Linked DNA regions of Thioclava sp. GXIMD2076. Each later gene encodes a partner of the first gene's protein in a complex. Links are inferred from orthologs where the notes say so. Each region holds a gene or a part of one and is shown in the gene's direction. Other genes may lie near its edges.

Region 1 (12,136 bases):
ACTTCTTTCCATGCAGCGGAAATTACGCCACCACGGTTGGCCACGCCGATCACCAGCGTCTTGCAGCCTGCCGCAACAGCCTCTTCCAGCGTCATGTCGGTCAGACCCATATCGGCCTTGCACCCGTCCATACGGAACTGGCCCACGGCGAACTCGGGACGCCAGTCCTTGATACCTTGCGCCACTTTCGCGGCCAGAGAGTCCGGCGCGTCACCAAGGAAAAGCAGATACGGGGTTTCGATAAGCGCCATAACAAGGCCTCCAAATTAGTCGTTGATCCTAAGCTAGGCTCTTTTCGATGAAATTTCTTTGGTATTTGGGGATCATTCGAATGATAATTCTGAAATATATTTCGTCAAAAGGCCATTTGGCCGATTTTATTTGCACGATGCCGGAAATTCGTCGGAGATTGAGCGGTGATTTTAATGATTCAAGCAAGACTGTGCCGCATAAACGAGTCGTTCATTCTGCAATGCAGAAAATCATTGAAAATCGGCGCGCAACAATATACCAAACGAAGCATCAGGATAGAAACATCATTACCGGAGGACCGATGAGTTTCCGCATCCAGCCCACCCCGCCTGCCCGCCCGAACCGGTGCCAGCTCTTTGGCCCCGGTTCCAACACGAAGCTCTTCGCCAAGATGGCAGCCTCTGCGGCGGATGTCATCAATTTGGACCTCGAAGATAGCGTCGCGCCCAATGATAAGGCGGTTGCCCGCAAAAACATCATCGCCGCCAGCCACGAGATCGACTGGAACACCAAGTATCTCTCGGTGCGGATCAACGCGCTCGATACGCCCTACTGGTATCGCGATGTGGTCGAGCTTTTGGAGGAAGGCTCGGAGCGCATCGACCAGATCATGATCCCCAAGGTCGGCTGCGCAGCGGATGTCTATGCGGTGGATGCGCTGATTACCGCGATCGAAGCCGCCAAGGGCCGCCAGAAAAAGGTCAGCCTCGAGGTGATCATCGAATCTGCCGCCGGTATCGCCCATGTCGAGGAGATCGCGGCCTCCTCGCCCCGCCTGCAGGCGATGAGTCTCGGTGCTGCTGATTTTGCCGCCTCGATGGGGATGGCGACCACCGGTATCGGGGGCACGCAGGAAAACTACTATATGCTGCATGAGGGCGCGAAATACTGGTCCGACCCCTGGCATTGGGCGCAAACGGCGATTGTGGCGGCCTGCCGCACCCATGGGCTCCTGCCGGTGGACGGGCCATTCGGCGACTTCTCCGACGACGAGGGCTTCCGCGCACAGGCGCTGCGCTCGGCCACGCTGGGCATGGTCGGCAAATGGGCGATCCATCCCAAACAGATCGCGCTCGCCAACGAGGTCTTCACGCCCTCCGAGGCAGCGGTGACAGAGGCGCGCGAGATTCTGGCGGCGATGGAACAGGCAAAATCCGAAGGCGCTGGCGCGGCGGTCTATAAGGGCCGTCTTGTCGATATTGCCTCGATGCGTCAAGCCGAGGTCATCGTGCGGCAGGCCGAGATGATCGGCGTGTGATTACGTCAGCGGGAGCCGGATCTCTGTCCGCAGCTCCCGCTCGGGCACTTCTTCGGGATTGTTGAGATAGACCTCATAGGCCACCAACCCGCGATGGGTCTCGCCCGAGGCCGGATACCATTCGTCGCCCAGCTTGGCATAGGCCTGCGGTAGTTGCCGGTAGGAGCCTGTCACTTCCAACACCGCATAACGGCCCTCGGGATAATGGATTTCCCTGAGGGGGGCGACGATGGGACAGCCCTCGGACACGATGAAACAGGCATCCGAACGCAGCTTGTCCACAGGGGTCACACGCGGATTGTCGTAACCTATAGCCGCCGCCCCCAGAACATGGCGCCACAACAGCCCCTCCTCGAAGACATTGACCAAGCGCCCGAACGCCGCCTCCAGATCCTCATAGGCTCCGCGATGCGCGATCGCCGCCAACCGGACGGCCGCCACATCCCGAATAGTGACCTCGCCAATCATCCTGCTCTCCTCACCACCTGAGGCTCATGTAGCATAGGTTTCACATCGTCACAGCCCTACCGTTGCATTTCCATGCGCACGAGGTCATATAGGCGCCATCGAGCCAACCGGAGGGTCACGATGATCAGCTATCTCGAATTCGAAAAGCCCCTTGCCGAGATCGAGGGCAAAGCCGAAGAGCTGCGCGCCTTGGCACGGGCAAACGATGAGATGGATGTAGAGAAGGAAGCAGCCGCGCTGGACAAGAAAGCCGCGCAGATGCTGAAAGACCTGTATAAGGATCTCTCGCCCTGGCGCAAATGTCAGGTCGCCCGTCACCCCGAGCGTCCGCATTGCAAAGACTATATCGAGACGCTCTTCACCGAATTCACGCCGCTTGCAGGCGACCGCAACTTTGCCGATGACCATGCCGTCATGGGTGGCCTTGCGCGCTTCAACGACCAGCCGGTGGTGGTGATCGGCCACGAGAAGGGCCATGACACCGCCTCGCGCATCGCGCGCAATTTCGGCATGGCGCGCCCCGAGGGCTACCGTAAGGCGATCCGCCTGATGGAAATGGCTGATAAGTTCGGCCTGCCGGTAATCTCTCTGATCGACACCCCCGGTGCCTATCCGGGCAAGGGCGCGGAAGAGCGCGGCCAATCGGAAGCGATTGCACGTTCGACCCAGACCTGCCTCAACATCAAGGTTCCGATGATCTCCATCGTAATCGGTGAAGGTGGTTCGGGCGGGGCCGTGGGCTTTGCCGCAGGCGACCGCGTCGCGATGCTCGAACATTCGATCTATTCGGTGATCTCGCCCGAGGGCTGCGCCTCGATCCTGTGGAAGGATGCCGAGAAGATGCGCGAAGCCGCCGAGGCGCTGCGCCTGACCGCGCAGGATCTGAAAAAGCTCGAGGTGATTGACCGGATCATCAAGGAACCGATGGGCGGTGCCCAACGCGACCGCGCGGCCACTTTTGACGCCGTATCGAAAGAAATCACCGCGATGCTGAAAGAGCTTTCGGGCCGTGACGGTGCCGCGCTGGTCAAATCCCGCCGCAAGAAATTCCTCGATATGGGGTCCAAGGGCCTCGCGGCCTGATCCCTGCCGGCCTGACAGATACCGGACAGTCAAAAGCCCCCGCCAGTCCTGCTGAGCGGGGGCTTTTCTTTTGGCGCGGAGCGGGATCAGCCCTTCGGGTCGAGCGCGGCCACGATCGGCATCCCGGCTTCGGCCATCAGCATATTGGACCGCGTCTCGATCTGGCTCTCGATCTCGGCCATGAAGGCATCGACCTTGAGGCCGGGCTCGATGGCGGGCAGGAACTCGATCACCGCCAGTCCGGGTTTGCGCAGGATCGCATGTTTGGGCCAGAATAGCCCCACATTCACCGCCACCGGCACTGCCGCCGTCTTGAGCGTGGAATAGAGCGCCCCCGCCCCGATCTTGTAGGGCCTGACATCGCCGGGCGCGACACGGGTGCCTTGCGGGAAGATCACCAGCTGGCCGCCCTTTTCCTGCCCTTTCTTGGCGGCTTTCAGCATCGCCTTCACCGCCGCGCCGCCCTTGCCACGGTTGACCGGAATGCAGCCGATGGCCCAGGCGAACCACCCCAGAAACGGCATATAGGCCAGCTCGCGCTTCATGATGAACTTGCCCTTCGGCAGGGCCGAATAGATTATCAGGATATCCATGAAGCTCTGGTGTTTGGCGCAGATCAGCACATCACCTTCGGGCACCGTGCCACGCACCTCGGTGCGCAGCCCCACGAGCCAGCGCGCGGTAAAGCGGATCCAGTGGCAATAGGTCCGGCAGATCATCACCGCCACATTCCGCCCGCCGATCAGCGCGAACGGAAACAGGCAGACCGTCATCACGGCCATCACCAGATACATCTGGACGATAAAGACGATAGAGCGGAGATATTGCATCAGCGGATCCCTTTCAGCATGCGCATTGCGGCAAATTGCGTGGCCCCGAAGGCCACGAAGGCGGCAAGCACCGGAATGAGGAGCGGCCAGAGCCAGCCCGCCCCCGTGAAGCCGAGCCCCGTGAGGAAGGCGCCTGCGGGGCTCGCATCGGGCAGCATCGCCACAGCGGCCATGCCCAGAAGCGTCCCGATCACCGCTCCCGCCAGCCCGCGGGCGGTGAAGCGGCGCACAAAGGCGCGGGCGATGAACTGGTCGCGCGCGCCCACAAGGCGCAGCGTGCGGATCACCTGACCATTGGCCGCCAGCGCCGCTTGCGCCGCCAGCGTGATCATCCCTGCCATCGCCCCGCCGATCAGGACAAGCGACACCAGCCCCAGCATCCGCAGCCGGCCGGCCGCCTGCACCAGCGGACGCCGCCAGCGGGTATGGTCATCGAGCACCGCACCGGGGGCCTCGGCCTGTAGCCTGAGCCGCAGCCCTTCCACATCGATCCCCTGCCCGCTTTCGGTAATCTCGACAAGGCGCGGCAGCGGCAGCGTATCCACCGGCAGGTCGGAGCCGAACCACGGCTTCAACAGCTTCAGCATCTGGTCATCATCCAGCGCCTTGTAGTCCGAGATACCCGGCGTCTCGCCCAGCACCTTGAGAACCGCATCGACCTGCGTCTGCATCTGGTCCTCGGGCGCCGAGATCCGCACCGTGGCGGTGCGCGCCAAGGCATCGGCCCAGCGATGCGCCAGCCGGTTCGTCGCCAGCGACAGCGCCAGCGCGAAGACCGCCAGAAAGGCCATTGCGGCGGCCGTGATCAACGTCAGCCGTGCGGTAAAGCCGGTGGGCGGGACGACCCGCCCCGCCGTGCCCTGCTCGATCTTGAGGAAATTCATCATCACAGGTCCGCCCCCGCCAATTGCAACCGCCGCCCCGAAATCCGCAAAACCCGCGCCTGCACCTGCGCCTTGGCCTGCCGGATCAGGTTGAGATCATGGGTGGCAATCACCACCGTCTTGCCCATCCGGTTCAGCTCCACCAACAGCCCCAGCAGCCTGAGCGACATTTCCCAATCGAGGTTGCCGGTAGGCTCGTCAGCCAGAATGACATCGGGGCTCATCATCACCGCGCGGGCCAGCGCCGCACGCTGACGCTCGCCGCCCGAAAGCTGGGGCGGCAGGGCATTGGCCTGCGCCTTCAGCCCGACCCAGGCCAGAAGCTCGCCGATTTCCTGCGGATGCGCGGGCCGCCCCGAGACGGTCAGCGGCAGCGCGACATTCTCGATCAACGGCAGATGGTCGAGAAACTGGCAGTCCTGATGCACCACGCCGATCCGCTGGCGCATCATCGCGCGGTCATCGCGGGTCATGGCGCGCACATCCTGCCCCATCAGGCTGATATGGCCCGCCACCGGCAACAGTTCGGCATAGCACATCTTCAGAAACGAGGTTTTCCCTGCGCCGGACGGGCCCGTCAGAAAATGGAACGATCCGGGGACGAGCCTGAGAGAGACCTCCGACAGAAGCTCGATCCCGTTATAGCCAATCGCGACATTTTCTAATTCGATCACCAAAGGCCCCCTCGCATCGTCATTTTTGCTCTGATCGATGCTAATACTTGGATATTGATTGGCTGCTTGCTACAACATCGTAAAATGAATTGCCAGATTGGCGGTAACGTCCCGAGCGGACATTGGGCCCATATATAGTGACCGAGGCATATCCCCAATGCGATTGACCTGCCCCAAATGCGCAGCCCAATACGAAGTCAGCGACAAGGTCATTCCCGATGGCGGGCGCGATGTGCAATGCGCGAACTGCCAGACGATGTGGTTCCAGCCGTCGGCGCGCATGCTGGCCATGCCCCATCCGGCCGAGGATCCCCGTTATGCCAGGGCCCCGGGTTTCAGCGAGGCCCCACAATCCGAGTGGCAACCGGGCGGCACGATCCGCAATCTGGCCGATGCCGACCGCGCGCAGGATCTCCACGACGATGCCATTGCCGCCGAAATCGCCAAGGCGCTCGAGGATAACAAGGCCCTGCCGGAAGAGCCCGTGATGGCAGAGAGCTCCGAGCCCGAGGAGCTCTCTGGCGATCCGGACAACGAGATCGGGGAGGAGCTTCGCCCCGCACCCCAACCGGGCCTGATGCCGCGCCGCAAGCTTGATGACGGGCTTCTGGCGATCCTTCGCGAAGAGGCAGAGCGCGAGGCGCAAGCCCGCCGTGCCGAGGGCAGTCTGCTGCAGACGCAAGAAGAAATGAACCTCGAGCCGGTCGCCAAGGCCGCCGCCAGCCGTGTGCAGGCCAAGCTGGCTCTTCTGCGCCAGACACAGGAAGCCGAAACCGCGCAGCCGGTCGAGGACAGGACCGTCGAGGAAGGTAGCCCGGCGGACACCGTCTCCGGAGAGGAGGATAACTTCTGGCCAGAGGGCACGCCATGTGCCGAAACCGAGGACGGCTTGGAAGACAGATCCGCGGAATACGAGCCCGACGAGGCGATCCCCGAGGACGAGCTATCCTTTGGGGAGGACGCATTCGAGGCCGTCCTTCCCGCACCCGAATTCTCGCAGGACGACCCCGAGGACATTCCCGTCGTGGCGGCCTATGCAGAACCGCTGAGCCCCGAGGAATTTGCGAACGAGGATCCCGATTACCATATCGGCGCGACGCTGGACGAGGATGATTTTCTTGGTTCCGAAGAGCCGGAACCCGAAGCTTCCGAACCCCAAAAGCCCGAGGAAGCTGCCAAGGACAAGGCCCATGTCTCGGTCAGCTATACCGGAAACACCGCGACCGAGCCCGAAGCGCCACAAGAGCCCGAACCGGAAACGCCGGAGGAAGAAACCGAACTCCTGCATGTCGAGCCAGTCCTCGTGCCGCCTGCGCCGCCTCTCCATCCGGTCGACAAGGTCAACCATTTCAGCCGTCGCGACCAGTTGCCCGATATCGAGGAGATCAACTCCACGCTGCGCGCCACTTCTGATCGCGGTCGTCATGCCGCCGCGTTCGATGCGCCGCAGACACTGGCACGCCAGCGCAGCGGGTTCCGGCTGGGCTTCGGGCTGGTGGTAGGGTTGGCAGTGATCATGGCGGCGCTCTATCTGGCCTCGGACCAAATCTCGGCCACGATCCCCGCACTGCAGGTGCCTCTGGCAGGCTATGTCGCGGCTGTCGATCAGGCGCGTCTGGCACTTGATATACAGCTTGAGAAGCTGATTGTCTGGCTGGGCGGCACGAACTGAACGCCGCGCCGCCAAATCCCGCCCGTCAGAACCGGTCCAACAGCCGGTCGAGATAATCGCGCTCGTCCGCGCTGCGGTCGCGTTCGGCCTGACGGCGGCGGATTTCGTCCAGCAGATCGCGCGCGCGGCCATAGGGGTTCTCCCCTTGGAGCATATTCTCGTCGGTGCCCACGCGGTTGCCATCGCCCGCCGAGCGGCCGAGTGGATCCCTCGGCACCTCGCGCTGGCCATTCTGTCCGCCCTCGCCGCCGCGTGCCTCGCCCTGTTCGCCCTGCTGGCCCGCCTGACGGCGTTCCTCGCCGTTTTGTGCATTGTTCAGCGCCTGCATCCCGTCGCGAAGGGACTGGATCGCCTCGGCCTGATTATCGAGCGCACGGCCATTATCCCCCTCGCGCAGCGCCTCCTCGGCACGTTCCATCGCCTCGCCAGCGTCATTGAGACGCTTCTGCGCGCGGTCGCTTTCTTCCGAGCCCAGATCGGGTAGCAGGCCCTTCTGGCGGTCGAGTTCCTGCCGCAGCGCGCGCTGGCGCTCGGACAGGCTCTGACCGGAGCTGCCATTGCCCTGGCCGGGTTGACCCTCTCCGCTCTGCTGGCCCTGCCCATTCTGCTGACCCTGCTGACCTTGGCCCTGTTCGCCATTCTGCAGATCGCGGAAGGCTTCGTCGGACAGTTCCTGCTGGTCGCGCAAAGTGTCGCGCAGGCTCTGCATCTGTTGGTTGCCCTCGCCCTGGCCCTGCGTGACCTGCATGTTCTCCATCATGCGGTTGAACTGTTCCAGAAGCTCCTGCGCCTCGGCCATGCGGCCTTCCTTCATCAGGCGCTGGATCTCGTCCATCATCTGCTGGAGCTGGTCACCGGTGATCTGCTGGCCCTGCTGCTGACCGTCCTGCGGCGGCTGGTCGCCCTGATCCTTGTTCCGCTCGGCCAGCATGCGGATATAGTCGTCGGTCGCCTCTTTCAGCTCCTGCATCAGCTTGTCGATCTCGTCCTGCGAGGCGCCGTTGCGCATGGCCTCCGACAGACGCTCCTGCGCGCGCTGCATCCGTTCGAGCGCATTGGACAGCCCGCCATCCTCGACCAGCTCGGCCATCTGCCAAAGCATATCGGCCAGCTCATCGCGCACCCCGGGCGTCTCGAGCCCCTGATCGAGCCGCCCGATCACGCCCCGCAGCAGAACCCGCACCTCGGTCGAGCGGATCAGATCGGTGGCGCGATTGTTCAGGGCCTTCAGGATCTCGGCGACATAGGGGCCATTCTCGCGGTTCCACAGCAGGTCCTGCCGCATCTCGATCAGCGCCGAGGCCAACGGATCGAAGAAGCGCCGCCCCGGTAGGGTGATCTCCTGCCAGCCGCTGCTGCCGGTCTGGCCGCGCCCGTCGGTCACATCCAGCTCGAGCTTCACCGGCAGGTTGGCCCAAGGGTGCTTCTCGGCCTGCTCGACCAGTGAACCATCGAAATCGCTGCGCGAACCGGTATAGGGCATCGGCAGATCGAAAATCAGGGTCTCGCGCGGTTCGGGATCGATTTTCAGCCCGAATTTGCGCGGGATGGCCGCCAGATCCAGCTTGATCTTCGCCTGCCCACTGGTCACGGCATAATCATCGGAGGCATGGAAGGGCAGAACCATCGTGCCATCGGCACGGCGTTCCACGCTGCCCGTCAGCGCCACTTCGGGGGCGTTATCAGGGGCAATTGTGATGTCGAACTTGCGCCCGCCATTGGCAGATATCTCGACGATCCCGTTCTGCACCGCCTCGAAATCGCGGCGCGAGACATCGGTGGTGGCCTCGGATTGCGGGACCGCCGCAGGACTGGACACGCTTTCGGTAAAACCGATCGCGCTTGCATCGCCATAGAAGCGGAAAGAAAACCGCGTGCCCTCTGGCAACGTGAGCGTATCGGTCTTGAGATTGTTCAGGTAGAGGCCGGGCTGGCCGGTATAGCGCGGCGGCTCGGCCCAACCTTCCCAGCTGGGGCCCATCGCGGCGAGGGCGGGCGCGGTGCCGCCCGGCACAGCGCCCGGATTGAACATCCGCGCGGGCGCGCCAAAGACGAGCGCAACAACCAGCAACAGGATCGCCGTCATTCTGAGCGCGTAAGGGTCGCGCGGTGCGAGATCGGGATCGGGGCGTACTGCCTTGGCCGCCTTGGCACGCTCGGCCATGCGGGTCATATGGGCCTGCCACAAGGCCGCGGTGGCCGGATCGTCCCCGCCCAGAGCCATACCATCACCCAAAGCGGTCAGTGGACGACCTGGGAGGGTTTCATCAACCCGCGCGAGGGCCTCGGCACGGCTGGGCCAATGGAACGCTCTGAAACCAATGGCTAATGTGGCACAAAGCGCCAACGCCCAGAGGAGCACGATCCCCCAGAACACACCCGCAGGCAGTTCAGCCATCCCGAAGGCAAGCGCCGCCACCGCAACGGCCAAGAGCGAAAGCGCGGGCCAGAAGGCACGCAAACCACGTTCGACCACAAGCCCGAGGCGGGTCTGCGAAATCTTGCGGGACACCTTCCGCAGAGCGGGATCGGTGGATGAGAGGACGGGATCAGGCTTGCGCTTTGTCATCGGTCCTTTCCGGGCGTGTCGGACACGCCCGAAACAGGGTCGTGCTTAGAGCCACTCTGGAATGCTATCGCGAGAAAGCATTTCCTCAAAGCTTGGTCGTTGGCGGATAACAGCGAAGTGATCACCACGCACCAGAACCTCGGGGATCAGCGGGCGCGAGTTATATTCGGAGGCCATGACCGCACCATACGCCCCTGCCGAGCGGAAAGCTACAAGATCTCCGGCACCTACGGGTGGAAGGTTGCGGGCCTTGGCGAAAGTGTCGCCGGTCTCGCAGACAGGGCCCACAATATCGAAGGACTCCTGCTCGACGCCGGCTTGTGCCTCGACCACCGGAATGATGTCGTGATGCGCGCCATACATCGACGGGCGCACCAGATCATTCATCGCCGCGTCGAGAATCAGGAAGTTCCGGCCCTCGCCCTCTTTCAGATAAATCACCTCGGAGACCAGAATACCGGCATTGCCCGAGATTAGACGGCCCGGCTCGATCTCGATCTCGCAGCCCAAATCACCCACCGCACGGCGGATGACATCGCCATATTCGATCGGCAGGGGCGGTGCGTTATTATCGCGCTGATAGGGAATGCCCAGACCGCCACCCAGATCGAGACGACGGATATCGTGACCGTCGGCGCGCAGGGCGCGTGTCAGTTCGGCCACCTTGTTGAAAGCGGCTTCGAAGGGTTCGAGATCGGTCAGTTGCGAGCCAATATGCACGTCAATACCCACGACATCGATCCCCGGCAGCTTTGCCGCCATCGCATAGACAGCCTGCGCCTTAGCGATCGGAATCCCGAATTTATTCTCGGATTTGCCGGTGGCGATCTTCTCATGGGTCTTGGCATCCACATCGGGGTTCACGCGGATGGCGATGGGGGCCTTGAGCCCCTTGGCCGCCGCGATGTCCGAAATGGCCAGCAATTCAGGCTCGGATTCCACGTTGAACTGGCGGATACCACCGTCAAGCACCAGCGCGATCTCCTCGCGGGTCTTACCCACGCCCGAGAACACGATCCGCTCGCCGGGGACGCCCGCAGCCTTGGCGCGACGATATTCCCCACCCGAGACCACATCCATACCCGCGCCCAGATCGCCCAGCAGTTTCAGCACCGCCAGATTGCTGTTCGATTTGATCGCGAAACAGATCAGATGATCGGTCCAGCCAAGCGCCTCCTGGAACAGCTTGAAGTGACGTTCCAGCGTGGCGGCCGAATAGATATAGACCGGCGTGCCGACCGATTTGGCGATCTCCGATACGGGCACATCCTCGGCATGCAACGCACCATCTTTATATGTGAAGTGATCCATGAGGTCTTTCCGATACCCTGTAAGAGGACCGCCCGTGCCGGGCGGCCTGATATTATTGGTTCTGCTGTGCTTCGGCAGGCGAGACCGGCGGACCTTCGACCCCGCAGGCCGCCAGCGCCAGAAGCGCTAGGACAAGTGCAGCCTTCATGCCAGCGCCTCTTTCCAACGGGTGATCTGGGCGCGCACCTGCGCGGGCGCGGTGCCACCATATGACATCCGCGAGGCAACAGAGTTATGCACACCCAGCACCGTGAAAATGTCCTCGGTGATAGCTGCATTGACCGACTGCATATCGGCAAGCGTCAGATCCGGCAGATCGCAGCCCTTGTCCTCGGCCATTGCAACCAGAGTGCCGGTCACATGGTGGGCGTCGCGGAAGGGCAGACCCGCCTCGCGCACGAGCCAGTCGGCCAGATCGGTCGCGGTGGAAAAGCCGCTCGATGCCGCCGCTTCGAGCTTGTCGGTCTTGACGGTCAGATCGGAGATCATGCCCGCCATCGCCGCCAGCGACAGCATGAGGTTGTCGGCGGCATCAAACACCTGCTCCTTGTCTTCCTGCATATCCTTGGAATAGGCGAGCGGCAGGCCCTTCATGATGGTAAAGAGGGCCACTGTCGCACCGAGGATACGGCCGATCTTGGCGCGGATCAACTCGGCCGCATCGGGATTGCGCTTTTGCGGCATGATCGAGGAACCCGTCGACCATTTGTCCGACATTGCGACAAAACGGAACTGCGCGGAGGACCAGATCACCAACTCCTCGGCCAGACGGCTCATATGCACGGCGCAGATCGAGGACGCCGAGAGGAATTCGAGCGCGAAGTCACGATCCGATACCGCATCGAGGCTATTGGCCATCGGACGGTCGAAATCGAGCGCCTTCGCGGTCGCATGGCGATCGATATCGAACCCGGTGCCAGCCAGCGCCGCCGCCCCCAGAGGTGATTCGTTCATACGTTTGCGGGCATCGGTGAACCGGCCCAGATCCCGCGCGAACATCTCCACATAGGCCATCATGTGATGGCCCCAGGTGACCGGCTGCGCGGTCTGCAGATGGGTGAAGCCCGGCATAACCCAATCGGCGCCAGCTTCGGCCTGACCGATCAGCGATTTGATCAGCCCGTCAAGCCCGTTG
Region 2 (12,128 bases), 190 kb from region 1 along the record:
CCTGCGACACTGGCGAAGCCTTCATAAACCGCCTAGATTCAGTGCAACCAGTGACAGGAGTTCCCCATGGCCACCGATTACAACCCCGACTTTCCAGAGCCCCATAACTCGACGCTGCGCGACAGCGCCGAGGATGCGCGCTTTGCCGAGCGGGTGCCGGACACGCCGCAGACACGCTCGCCTGCCTATAAACTCGCCTTTACCGACAAGGACTTCCTCATGCGCGAGGAGTTGCGCCCCGTGCGGCTGCAGCTCGAGCTTCTCAAACCCGAACTTGTCATGGACGAGCGCGGGATCACCTCGACGGTGGTAATGTTCGGCGGCGCGCGCATCCCCTCGCCCGAGAAGAAGGATACCGCCAAGACGCCCTACCTGGGTGAGCTCACGAAATATTACGCCGAGGCCGAACGTTTTGCCGAGCTGGTCACCGCCCGCTCGCTGGCGGCCTATGGCCGCGAGCTGGTGGTCTGCACCGGCGGCGGTCCGGGGGTAATGGAGGCCGGTAACAAGGGCGCGCATAAGGCAGGGGGCGAATCCATCGGCCTCAATATCCTCTTGCCGCATGAACAGGCCCCCAATGCCTATGTCACGCCCTCGCTCTCGTTCAACTTCCACTATTTCGCGATCCGCAAGATGCATTTCCTGATGCGGGCGGCAGCGGTGGTCGTCTTCCCCGGTGGTTTCGGCACGCTCGACGAGATGTTCGAGACGCTGACCCTGATCCAGACCAAACGCATGAAGCGGGTGCCCTTCATCCTCTTTGGCGAGGAGTTCTGGAAAAAGATCATCAACTGGGAGGCGCTGGCCGAGGCCGGCACCATCGCGCGCGACGATCTGGATCTGATCACTTTCGTGGAAACCGCCGAAGAGGCGATGGCGGCGCTTGACGGGTTCCAGCCCGATTGCGAGTGCTGATGGCCGCTTGGGGTTTCAGCGCCTCGGCGCTGACCTCCTCGAGCTGGGCGCGGTCCTCGCAGCAGGCGCGGGCCGCCGCCACCAGCGCGCGGAACAGCGCCCGCTGGCGGCGGGCATAGGTCAGGTATTCGGGGTGCCACTGCACACCCAAGGCAAAGGGTTCGGACACCCGCTCGATCGCCTGCACCATGCCCGAGGGGTCGCGTGCGGCCACCACCAGCCCCTCGCCCAAGCGGTCTACCGCTTGGGAATGGAGCGCATTGACCCGCATCGGCGCCGTGCCAGCCAGCTGCGCAAGGCGGGTGTTGTCCACCACCTGCACGTCTTTCTTGGGCAGAAGGGTCGAATGTTTGCGCGCGCCGTAATGGCTATAGGCGTCCTGATGCAGGTTGCCACCCAGAGCCACATTCAGCATCTGCGAGCCGCGACAGATCCCCAGCACAGGCTTTCCCAGCCCGAAAGCCTGCGCCACAAGCCCCGCCTCCAGCGCATCGCGCGCAGGATCCAGCACAGCGGTGGTGACCAGCTCGCCCCCGTAAAGCTCGGGCGAAATATCATCGCCGCCCCCCACGATAACGCCGTCCACCGATGCCGCATCGGCCTCGTCGCCCGCGCTCCAGCGGATGGAGCGGCCACCGGCCAGCCACACGCCGAAGGCAATGAAGGGGAACACACGCCAGCCGGTTTTCACCGAGGTCGTCACGCCGATCAGCGGTCGTCTCATGCAATCAGGCCCGCCCCGCGCAAAATCGCGCCAACCCGTTCGGGCCAGCCAAGTCCGAGGAAATTCATCCCCGAATGCTCCTTCTCCCAATCACGGCACAACCGGCGCATCACGGCATCATTACCGGCCACCGTCTCCACCAGCCACCAGCGGCGCCATTCGTAATCCAGCGACCAGTCTGGGTCGGAAATGCGGCAATCGGGCAGACGGAAATGGAAGGCGGGGCGCGGTTTCACCGTGCCGCCCTTGCCATCCGTCGCCGCGATGATCTCGGGATGGAGCTCCACGAAGACCGGCAGCATATCCAGCCCGTGATTACGCGACAGAGTGGCCTCACGATAGGCGCGCACTACATCGGGCAGACTGGCATCCATGCCCAGCTCCACCAAATGGCGCACCAGTTTTTCGGGATAGCGGTCGGTAAAGGGCAACGCCTGCCGCGTCGTCTCGATCGGCAGGGCGCGGCGCATCCACGGCTCCAGAAGCGCATAGGCCAGGAGCGGACGCACCACCTGATCTGGCCCGGCAATTGCCGGGTTGAAATGGATCCCGAACCCGTAGACTGCGCTCGCCTCGCTGCCCAGCGCCCCATGTTCGCGCAGCATGGACATGAACTCCGACAACTCGGCCATCTGGTCGAGCTTCAGCGGCTGGGTCACGATCTCGACAGGCACCACCTCGCGCCCGATCTTCATCCCCAGATCGCGCAAAGGGCCGGAGAGCGTTTTGCGCAGAGCGATATCAAGATAGATCTCGAGATCCCCGATCCGGCTGCCACGCACGTCCCAATCCGCACCATCCGTTTGATGCGCCTCGCCACCAAAAAACTCGGCGGCAAGTTTCGCGGTGCGGGCCTCGTCGAGGCCCGAGAACTCGATCTCCACCCCGATCCGGCGGGCTTTGCCATCCGGCGTCCGCATCTGCGGTAAAAGGGCAAACTGTTCGGGGGCGGCAATGGTCACATCGGTCATGGGGGTCTCCGTCATGGACTGCCAACGCAGCGGATCACGGGAATGTTCCCCCGATGTGACGCCTCAATAGCGCAGAGGATCATGTCCGTAATTCATCAGCGCATAACGCCATGCGGTTTGGGCGGCAGCGTCCGAAGGGCGGCCTGCGGCAAGTGACCGCTCGATATCGAAGGTGATCTCGCGCATCTTGGCCCATTCGGCTGCGGTCAGGTCGGTGGGTTTCAACCGTGCCAGCTCCAGCACCTTCAACGCGGTTAACTGGCTGTTCCGGCCCACCATCGCACAGGCACTGCGGCTTTCCTCGGTCTCGAGCCACGCCTCCAGCTCGGCGGGGCTCATGTTCATCAGATCATGCCAATCGTCGAGAATATCGCGCTGTTCGGTCCGCGTCATTGTCCGCTCCATCCATTATTGATGGGGCCAAAACGCTGCGTTGCCGCGTGCGGTTCCTGACAGGTTCACACAACCCTCATACAGAACGGAAAAGGCCGCCCCGATGGGCGGCCTTTTGCTCAAAGCCCTGCTTCGGACTCGATTTCCTTGCGGGATTTGCGGGCCCGCTCGGTCGCGGATTTCAGCTGGCCACAGGCGGCCATGATATCCTCGCCACGCGGCGTTCGGATCGGCGAGGCATAGCCCGCCTTGTAGATGATATCGGCAAAACGCTCGATCCGCTCCCAATCCGAGCGTTGATAGGGCGCACCGGGCCATTCGTTGAACGGGATCAGGTTGATCTTGGCAGGAATGCCCTTGATCAGGTTCACCAGACGGCGCGCATCCGCATCGGTATCGTTCACATCCTTCAGCATCACATATTCGAAGGTGATGCGTTCCGAATTGGACAGGCGCGGATACTCCCGCAGCGCATCCAGAAGCGTCTCGATATTCCAGCGCTTGTTGATCGGCACCAGCTTGTTGCGCACCTCGTCGGTGGTGGCATGGAAACTGATCGCCAGAAGACAGCCGATTTCCTCGGCGGTCTTGGCAATCTCCGGCACCACACCCGAGGTCGAGAGGGTGATCCGGCGGCGCGAGAGCGAGAGCCCCTCACCATCCATCACGACCTTCATCGCATCGCGGACATTGTCGAAGTTATACAGAGGCTCGCCCATGCCCATCAGCACGACATTCGACACAAGGCGCTGTTCGTTTTTCGGCGAATTCTGCTCGGGCCATTCGCCCAGATCATCGCGCACCAGCATCAGCTGGCCCACAATCTCGCCTGCAGTCAGGTTGCGCACCAGTTTCTGCGTGCCGGTATGGCAGAACGAGCAGGTCAGCGTGCAGCCCACCTGGCTTGACACGCAGAGCGTGCCGCGGCCCTCTTCGGGGATATAGACGGCCTCGACCTCATGCCCGCCCTGAATGCGCAGCAGATATTTACGGGTGCCGTCTTCCGAGATCTGGCGCGTGACCACCTCGGGCAGACGGATCTCGAACTTTGCCTCCAGCATCTCGCGATAGGCTTTGGCCAGATTGGTCATGGCGTGGAAATCGCGCACACCCCAGTAATAGACCCATTGCCAGATCTGGCCCTCACGCATCTTCGCCTGCTTCTCGGGCGTGCCAGCCTCGATCAGCGCCGCGCGCAGCTGCGGGCGGGTCAGACCGACAAGATTGATCTTGTCGGATTTGAGGTCTTTGCGCGGGATCGTCAGCACGTCCTGCGTGATCGGTGCGGATGCGTCGGTCATGGCGATTTCCTGAAAATGAGTGGCCCCTATACAGGATTCGCAGAAAAAAACAAATACCAAAGGCAGCCGCGGCGTCCCGCTTCCTACAAGGCCGCCCTGTGCCACATGCAAAAGTATCCGAGTATCATAAACCATTCGTTATCTTTGTAGGAAGATCATCAACCCAAGGAAGACTCATCTACGCCACATCAACCCTGACGTTTATCACTCACCGATGCCAATAGTTTCCCAACAGACCTATAATGGTGGGCTCGTCCTGAATGATCTGATGAGCTCGAACCAGACAATCCTTCTGGGCAATTTCGGCGCACTACAGACCGGTCAAACCCTTACGGACGAGGACCATTTGCTGACCGTTGGCGAGACCTTCATCTCCGGCGGCAAGACATTGACCATGATCGGTTCGGGGCTGGCCCAGCCCGGCGTCAGTTTCATGAGTGTCATCATACCGACTGGCACAGCTGTCGATCTGATCATCGCGCACGATGCGGGCGGACAAATCTATTTCATCTATCCCGACGGTGCCCCCAATCTGACCGGCGCCATTGCACTCGTGGTCGATGCGGCGCCGGTCGGCTACAATATTCAAAGCCAGAGCATTTTGTGTATCGACAGTCATGCCTTTATCCGTGCGTGCGGGCGGGACCGTCCGATTGCATCCCTACGCGTAGGTGATCTGGTCGATACACAAGATAACGGGCCGCAAAGGGTCCTCTGGATCGGCACCAGCCTGCTCCGACCGAGGCGCGATCCGGTCGTCAGGGTGCCACGACACCATTTCGATACGCATCGTCCCTATCATCCGCTCCATCTCTCGCCGCAGCACAGGCTGGCCCTCAGCGGTCCGCACCCCGATCTGCCGCATTTCCTGACCGCCGCCAAACATGGCTGCCATCCCGATATCTGCGCCCTGCGCGACTGTCCCCACCGTCGCGCGTGCAACGCCGGCCGGACCGACCAGCAGATCCGTGTGACCTCGACGGCCAAAGCAGTCGAAATGCGGAATATCCTGTTACCGAAACACAGCATCCTTTTCGTGAATGGTGCGACGGTAGAAAGCCTGTTTCCGGGCGCAGAAGTGATCAAGACCCATCCCGAGCTGCACGGCATGTCCGATCCGCAGCCCGCCCTCCCCGTGCTCCGTCCGGGAGAGGCGCGCAGACTGCTTCGCCAGTCACGCAAAGGTCAGCCCGCTGCCAGCAAGGCCGCCCCTGACACCGCGCATGAAAAAACGGGCCTCGACGGGCCCGTTTCAAATCACAGTCAGCAACCGCTTATTTGCAGCGGCTCTCCGCTTCGCCCATCGCAGCGGTAAAGCCCATCAGCGAGAAGGTATCCTTGGTCTGCGTGCCGCGACCCGAGTGGCCGGTCAGCGTGACATCGGCACCGGCTTTCAGCGCAGCGATGATCTTTTTATCCTCATCAGCGGAGCCCGCCCATGCGCCTTCGCCATCGGTGAACAACGTGAACTTCTTGCCGCCCACATCCATATCAACGGTCGAGCCGCCCTCGAACGGGTAGCCGCCCATGAAGGAGATCTCGGGCTGTTTGCCCGGACGGTAGGTCACGAACAGGAGGATATCACCGCGGCGCACCTGCACCGGCTGGCCATCCTTGCTGTTGACGGTCGTCTTGGGGGCAGACACGCCCCAGCATTCCTTTGGATTGCCCTCGACAAAGACGCTCCAGTCGGTTTCGGCGGCAACACGGTTGGTCGTCTCTTGCGCGACGGCGGGCAGGCTCATGGCTGCGCAGGTCATCGCGGCGGCAACAGTGCTGCGCAGAACGGAATTCATCATAGATACAGCCTCCAGCTGCTTGGTGCCTCGGTTCCGCCAGAACGGCTTATGCTCTTTATTCTCAGCGCGAAACGTAATTGAACTCGATCTGGGGATAATAGCGCAGAATTGACCTGACAGGAAAGCCCCTGTTACCGGATTTCACATCATTGTTGGAAATCTCCCGCAAATCCCCCTCGATGCGCCTCTCCCGCCGATGCGAGAGATCATGGATTTGCCGCGCCGGATTGTCTACATATGGTGCAACGCCACTCAGGCTCAGGCCCCAGATTCCGCGCGACAAGCAGGACCCCGCGATATGAAACATTTCAGAACGATAGAGGACCGGATCGCGGTCGAGGCCGAAATGCCGTGGCAGGCGCGCCCGACACCTTCCACCATCTACCGCTTCCTGTCGCAGACGGCACAGGCGCATCCCGCCCGTCCGGCGATCTCCTTCCAGCTATTCTCCGGGGCCGATGCACCGGCCGAGACGCTCGATTGGGCCGGCCTGCACGCTCAGGTCACCCGTCTGGCCAATCTGCTACGCGCGCGCGGGCTCGGGCCCGAAGACCGCGTGGCCTATATCCTGCCCAATTGTAACGAGGCGGTGGTCAGCTTTCTGGCAGGCACCGTGGCCGCGACCGTTTTCCCGATCAACCCGCTCCTTGATCCCGCGCATATCGCGAGCCTGCTGCGCGAGACGGGCGCCCGCGCGGTGATCACCCTGCGCGCCTTCCCCAAGACCGATATCGCGCAGAAAGTGGCGCAAGCCCTGAAGGACGCGCCCGAGGTGACCGATATCATCGAGGTCGATCTGACACGCTATCTGCGCGGGCTCAAACGGCTCGTCGTGCCGATGATCCGCTCCAAGGTGCCGCGTCTCGAAGGCCGGACCTATCACGATTTCCACGCGGCCTGCGCGGACCAAGCCACGACGCTGGAGTTCGAGGACCCGTCCGAGGACCGGATCGCTGCGATCTTCCACACGGGCGGCACCACCGGCACACCCAAGATCGCGCGGCATCGGGTCTCGGGGATGGTCTATAACGGCTGGCTGGGCGGGCATATGCTGTTCAACGAGCAGGATGTGCTCCTGTGCCCGCTACCGATGTTCCATGTCTTTGCCGCCTATCCGGTGCTGATGTCGGCCATCGCGAGCGGGGCGCATATCGTTTATCCCACGCCTGCGGGCTATCGTGGCGAAGGCGTTTTCGACAATTTCTGGAAACTGATCGCGCGCTGGAAGGTAACCTTCCTGATCACCGTGCCCACGGCCTCCTCGGCGCTGATGCAGCGCAAGGTGGATGCCGATATCTCCTCGCTCAGAATTGCGATCTCGGGCTCTGCGCCGATGCCGCGCGAGCTGTATCACCGTTTCACCGCCGCCACCGGCGTGGAGATCACCGAGGGCTACGGGCTGACCGAGGCCACCTGCCTCGTGTCGGTCAACCCGCCGGACGGGGTGAAGAAGATCGGCTCGATCGGCATCCCGATGCCTTATACCGATGTCTCCATCCGCCGTCAGGAATTCGGCGACATCATCGAATGCGCGGTGGACGAGATCGGCGAAATCTGTGTGCGCAGTCCGGGTGTCGCGCGCGATACCTGCCCCAATGGCGAGGCCCATCATACCGAGGACGGCTTCCTGCGCACCGGCGATCTGGGCCGCGTCGATGCCGATGGCTATCTGTGGATCACCGGTCGCGCCAAGGATCTGATCATCCGTGGCGGCCATAATATCGACCCCGCCGTGATCGAGGAGCCACTGGCGCGCCATCCGGCCATCGCCAATGCGGGGGCCATCGGCCAGCCCGATGCCTTTGCGGGCGAGTTGCCCTGCGTCTATGTGGAACTCTGCGAGGGCCATCAGGTCCGCGAGGAGGAGTTGCTCGACTATCTGCGCGCAAATGTCCACGAACGTGCCGCGATCCCGAAACATATCGAGATCCTGCCCGAACTGCCCAAGACCGCTGTCGGCAAGATCTACAAACCCGAGCTGCGCCGTCGGGCGATCGGGCGGGTGCTGTCGGGCGCGCTGACCGAGCGCGGATTGGCCGCGAAGGTGACAGAGGTGCGTCAGGACCGCACGCGCGGACTGGTGGCCGTCATCCGTGCGGAGGCGGGATGTGACCGCGAGGCCCTGCGCCAGACGCTAGAGGAATTCGCGCTCCCCTATGATATGGCCTTTGATCGGGGCTGATCAGAGGAGATCCCAGATCAGCTTCAGCGCCAGAATGCTCGAGGTCGCGACCAGCAGCGGACGGATCAGTTTCGCGCCATTCTTCATGGCCATGTGCGAGCCGAGCCGCGCCCCGAAGATCTGTGCCACGCCCATCGACAGGCCCATCACCCACCACGGCGCGCCCATCGCGGCAAAGCCGATCAGACCGCCGACATTGGAGGCGAAATTGAGCAGTTTGGTATGGGCTGTGGCCTTGAGCACACCATAGCCCGCCAGCATGACGAACCCGATCATGAAGAAGCTGCCTGTCCCCGGACCGATCAACCCGTCATAGAAACCGACCAGCGGCACGACAAAGGCGGTGAAGGCTGCGGGGCGGATACGCTCGACACGGTCCTCGTCGCCCAGCCCCGGACGGAAGGCGAAGAAGGCCGCGATCGCGATCAGCACCACCGGCAGCGCATAGCGCAGACCATCGGTCGGAATTTTCGAGACCAGAATAGCGCCCGCGAGCCCCGCGACCCCTGACAGGAGCGCCGCCTTCCACTGTTTGCGCAGGTCCACATGGCCCGAACCCGCATAGGAGAGCGCCGAGGTCGCCGCACCGAACACACCCTGCACCTTGTTGGTGGAGAGAGCCTGAAGCGGCGAGGCCCCCGCCATGATCAGGATCGGCACGGTGATCAGCCCGCCCCCGCCCGCAATGGCATCGACAAACCCCGCAAAGAAGGCCGCCCCCAGAAGCAGCATGGCCAGATCGAGTGACACTTCAAACATGGGACCTCCTGAGGGCAGTAACGAGAACGCGACCATCTGCCCGACCCGCGTAAATGTAAAGAGAAAGCCCCACACCGATCAGCGTGACAACCGCCCGCGCAGCCCTTAGCTTGGGCCACGACCTCAACCGAACGGATAGACCGTGCCGCATTACCCGCTTCTTGACCGCTTCACTGCACCGGCCCGTGCCCATTGTGCCCTGTGGCGGACGCTGATCGGGCTGATCGCGATCGTGGTGATCTATGGGCTGGGTGCCTCGATACTGGTGGGGACGAGCCTCGCCCACACCAGTGGGCTGGCGCGGATGTTCCGGCTGCAGGAGATCGCGAAGGGCTCAAGCCCCTTTGGTGTGGCAGTGTTGCTGGGCAGCTTCCTGCCGCTGGTGGCGGGCGTGATGATCGTCACGCAATATCTGTGCAAACGCACGCCCCGCAGCCTTCTGGGTAAGGGCACGGGGTCGGATTTCCGTCGTGCCTTCTGGCCGCTTCTCGCGCTCACCATCATTCTGGCATGGTTCACCTCGATGGCCCCCGATGTCGGCCATTCCACAGCGCTTTCGGCGGCATTACCCTGGTGGCCGCTTATCATCCCGCTGGTCTTCCTCCAGATCGGCGCCGAGGAAGTGCTATTCCGCGGCTATCTGATGCAGCAACTGGGCGCGTGGTCGGGCAATAATCTGTGGATCACGATGGGCCTGCCCTCGCTGCTGTTCGGGGCGCTTCATTATGACGGGACGACTTTTGGCGCGATGTCCTTCTGGCCGGTGGTCTGGGCGGCGTTCTACGGGCTGCTGGCGGCCGATCTGACAGCGCGCACCGGAAATCTGGGGGCAGCGCTGGCCTTCCATTTCGTCAATAACCTCTCGGCGATCCTGCTGATCAGCTATTACGGCCATCTCGACGGGATCTCGCTGTTCAGTGTGGTCGCAAATCTCCAAGATTTTAACACAATCGCCCCGCTTATGTTGGTCGATGGTGCGTCAATTACGGTTTCTTGGCTTTTGATCCGGCTCAGCCTGCGGGTTTGAACGCTCGTTGATTGCATTTCTGTTCGACCCGTCTTATCTGGACCGCAATAGGAGCCAAAGGGGCCGCAAAGACATGAACTGGATCTCGAACTACGTCCGCCCGAAGATCAACTCGCTTTTCTCGCGTAGGGACACGCCGGAAAATCTCTGGACCAAATGTCCGGAATGCGGGTCGATGCTGTTTCACCGCGAACTGGCTCAGAACCTGAATGTCTGCACGAATTGCAACCACCATATGGCGATCAGCCCGCGCAAGCGGTTCGAGGCACTGTTCGATGGCGGTATCTTCACCGAGGTGAAAGTCCCCGAGCCGATCGTCGATCCGCTGCATTTCAAGGACCAGAAGAAATATCCCGAGCGGATGAAATCTGCCCAGAAGAAGACCGGCGAGAAAGAAGCCATGCTGGTCGTCGAGGGCGAGATCGGCCGCACGCCTATTGTGGCTGCCGGTCAGGATTTCAGCTTCATCGGTGGCTCGATGTCGATGTATGTCGGGAATGCCATCGTGGCCGCCGCCGAGCGCGCGGTGAAACTGGGCCGCCCGCTGGTGCTGTTCTCGGCCGCCGGTGGCGCGCGGATGCAGGAAGGGATCCTGTCGCTGATGCAGATGCCGCGCACGACCGTGGCCGTGGATATGCTGCGCGAGGCGGGCCTGCCCTATATCGTCGTGCTGACCCATCCCACAACCGGCGGTGTGACCGCCTCCTATGCGATGCTGGGCGATGTGCAGATTGCCGAACCCAATGCGCTGATCTGCTTTGCCGGTCCCCGCGTGATCGAGCAGACAATCCGCGAGAAGCTGCCCGAGGGCTTCCAGCGCGCCGAATATCTGCTGGATCACGGCATGCTTGACCGCGTGACGCCGCGCAAGGAACTGCGCGAGGAGCTGATCACCATCATCCGCATGATGATGAACATGCCGCCTGCTGTGGCAGCCGACCTGCCCGCGCCCGAGATCAAGGCCGACATCCCCGAGGCGGCGCCCGCGCCTGCAGCGGCGGCCCCTGCCGAGACACCTGCCAAAGCCGCAGCCAAAAGCTGAGGGTTCGTGCCGTAGCGACGCGGCACAGTTGTGACGATATCGGCGGGTCGCGGCGCCGCGGGCATCGAGCCCCCGCCCCCGCGCAGGGATGCGCCATTGGCGCACCCTGATTGCCTATGCCTTAGGGGGCTTCCATGAGTGACACGTCCGATATCATCCTGCAGCGTCTGATGGGGCTGCATCCCAAGATCATCGACCTGACATTGGACCGGATGGAGCGTCTGCTGACCGCGCTTGGCGAGCCGCAGACCAAGATCCCGCCGGCGATCCATATCGCAGGCACCAATGGCAAGGGCTCCACCCAGGCCATGATCCGCGCGGGGCTCGAGGCCGCGGGCAAATCCGTCCATGCCTATACCTCGCCGCATCTGGCACGTTTCCACGAACGCATCCGTCTGGCCGGAGAGCTGATCTCCGAGGCGGAGCTGTCGGCCATGCTCGATGAATGCGAGGCCAAGAATAACGGCGAGAACATCACTTTCTTCGAGATCACCACCTGCGCGGGGTTTCTGGCCTTCTCGCGCCATCAGGCCGATTACACCTTGCTGGAGGTGGGGCTCGGCGGGCGGCTCGATGCGACCAATGTGATCACGCCCGCGCTGTCGATCATCACGCCGGTGGATCTCGATCACCAGCAGTATCTGGGCGAGACTCTGGCCGAGATTGCGGGCGAGAAGGCGGATATCATCAAGCGCGGGGTGCCGGTGATCGTAGGCCCGCAGCATGACGAGGCGCTGGAGGTGATCGAGGCCCGCGCGGCGCGTCTGGGTGCGCCGGTTCTGGCCTATGGCCAGCACTGGCATGTGCGCGAGGAAGCCGGCAGGCTCGTCTATCAGGACGAGACCGGCCTTCTGGATCTGCCGCTGCCCAATCTGCCCGGACCCCATCAGGTGATGAATGCCGGTGCCGTTCTGGCAGCGCTGCGGTTCCTTGGCTGTGACGAGGCGGCCTGCGAGGCGGCTGTCACCCGTGCCGAATGGCCCGCGCGGATGCAACGCCTGAAGACCGGCCCGCT

Evidence for each region.
Region 2: the proteins of WDB91_RS04765 (region 1) and accD are in contact, whole or in part, in a solved structure (PDB 8UXZ), measured with the Escherichia coli proteins. The link is inferred for Thioclava sp. GXIMD2076 from one-to-one orthologs.

What each region holds. Positions count from the first base shown.
Region 1 is NZ_CP149932.1:964,671-976,806, reverse strand. Bases 1,230-4,081 are described here. They hold WDB91_RS04765 (acetyl-CoA carboxylase carboxyltransferase subunit alpha), read left to right. Parts: upstream 1,230-2,101; coding sequence 2,102-3,061; downstream 3,062-4,081. Other genes in these bases: WDB91_RS04755 (FtsX-like permease family protein), read right to left, coding at 3,891-4,081; WDB91_RS04760 (lysophospholipid acyltransferase family protein), read right to left, coding at 3,148-3,891; WDB91_RS04770 (GyrI-like domain-containing protein), read right to left, coding at 1,511-1,978; WDB91_RS04775 (L-malyl-CoA/beta-methylmalyl-CoA lyase), read left to right, coding at 1,230-1,510. In the rest of the region: N-acetyltransferase DgcN, read right to left, coding at 1-251; more of WDB91_RS04775, read left to right, coding at 554-1,229; more of WDB91_RS04755, read right to left, coding at 4,082-4,778; WDB91_RS04750 (ATP-binding cassette domain-containing protein), read right to left, coding at 4,778-5,449; WDB91_RS04745 (zinc-ribbon domain-containing protein), read left to right, coding at 5,607-7,121; WDB91_RS04740 (TIGR02302 family protein), read right to left, coding at 7,147-9,690; lysA (diaminopimelate decarboxylase), read right to left, coding at 9,736-11,001; argH (argininosuccinate lyase), read right to left, coding at 11,146-12,136. UniProt on the Escherichia coli protein: Component of the acetyl coenzyme A carboxylase (ACC) complex. First, biotin carboxylase catalyzes the carboxylation of biotin on its carrier protein (BCCP) and then the CO(2) group is transferred by the carboxyltransferase to acetyl-CoA to form malonyl-CoA.
Region 2 is NZ_CP149932.1:771,445-783,572, forward strand. What follows is about bases 9,285-12,128. They hold accD (acetyl-CoA carboxylase, carboxyltransferase subunit beta), read left to right. Parts: upstream 9,285-10,144; coding sequence 10,145-11,113; downstream 11,114-12,128. Other genes in these bases: WDB91_RS03850 (CPBP family intramembrane glutamic endopeptidase), read left to right, coding at 9,285-10,071; WDB91_RS03860 (folylpolyglutamate synthase/dihydrofolate synthase family protein), read left to right, coding at 11,248-12,128. Outside these bases: WDB91_RS03805 (LOG family protein), read left to right, coding at 67-915; WDB91_RS03810 (gamma-glutamyl-gamma-aminobutyrate hydrolase family protein), read right to left, coding at 845-1,639; WDB91_RS03815 (amidoligase family protein), read right to left, coding at 1,636-2,610; WDB91_RS03820 (DUF3140 domain-containing protein), read right to left, coding at 2,674-3,003; 23S rRNA (adenine(2503)-C(2))-methyltransferase RlmN, read right to left, coding at 3,123-4,304; WDB91_RS03830 (Hint domain-containing protein), read left to right, coding at 4,519-5,619; WDB91_RS03835 (invasion associated locus B family protein), read right to left, coding at 5,579-6,103; WDB91_RS03840 (acyl-CoA synthetase), read left to right, coding at 6,402-8,285; WDB91_RS03845 (TSUP family transporter), read right to left, coding at 8,286-9,044; more of WDB91_RS03850, read left to right, coding at 9,187-9,284.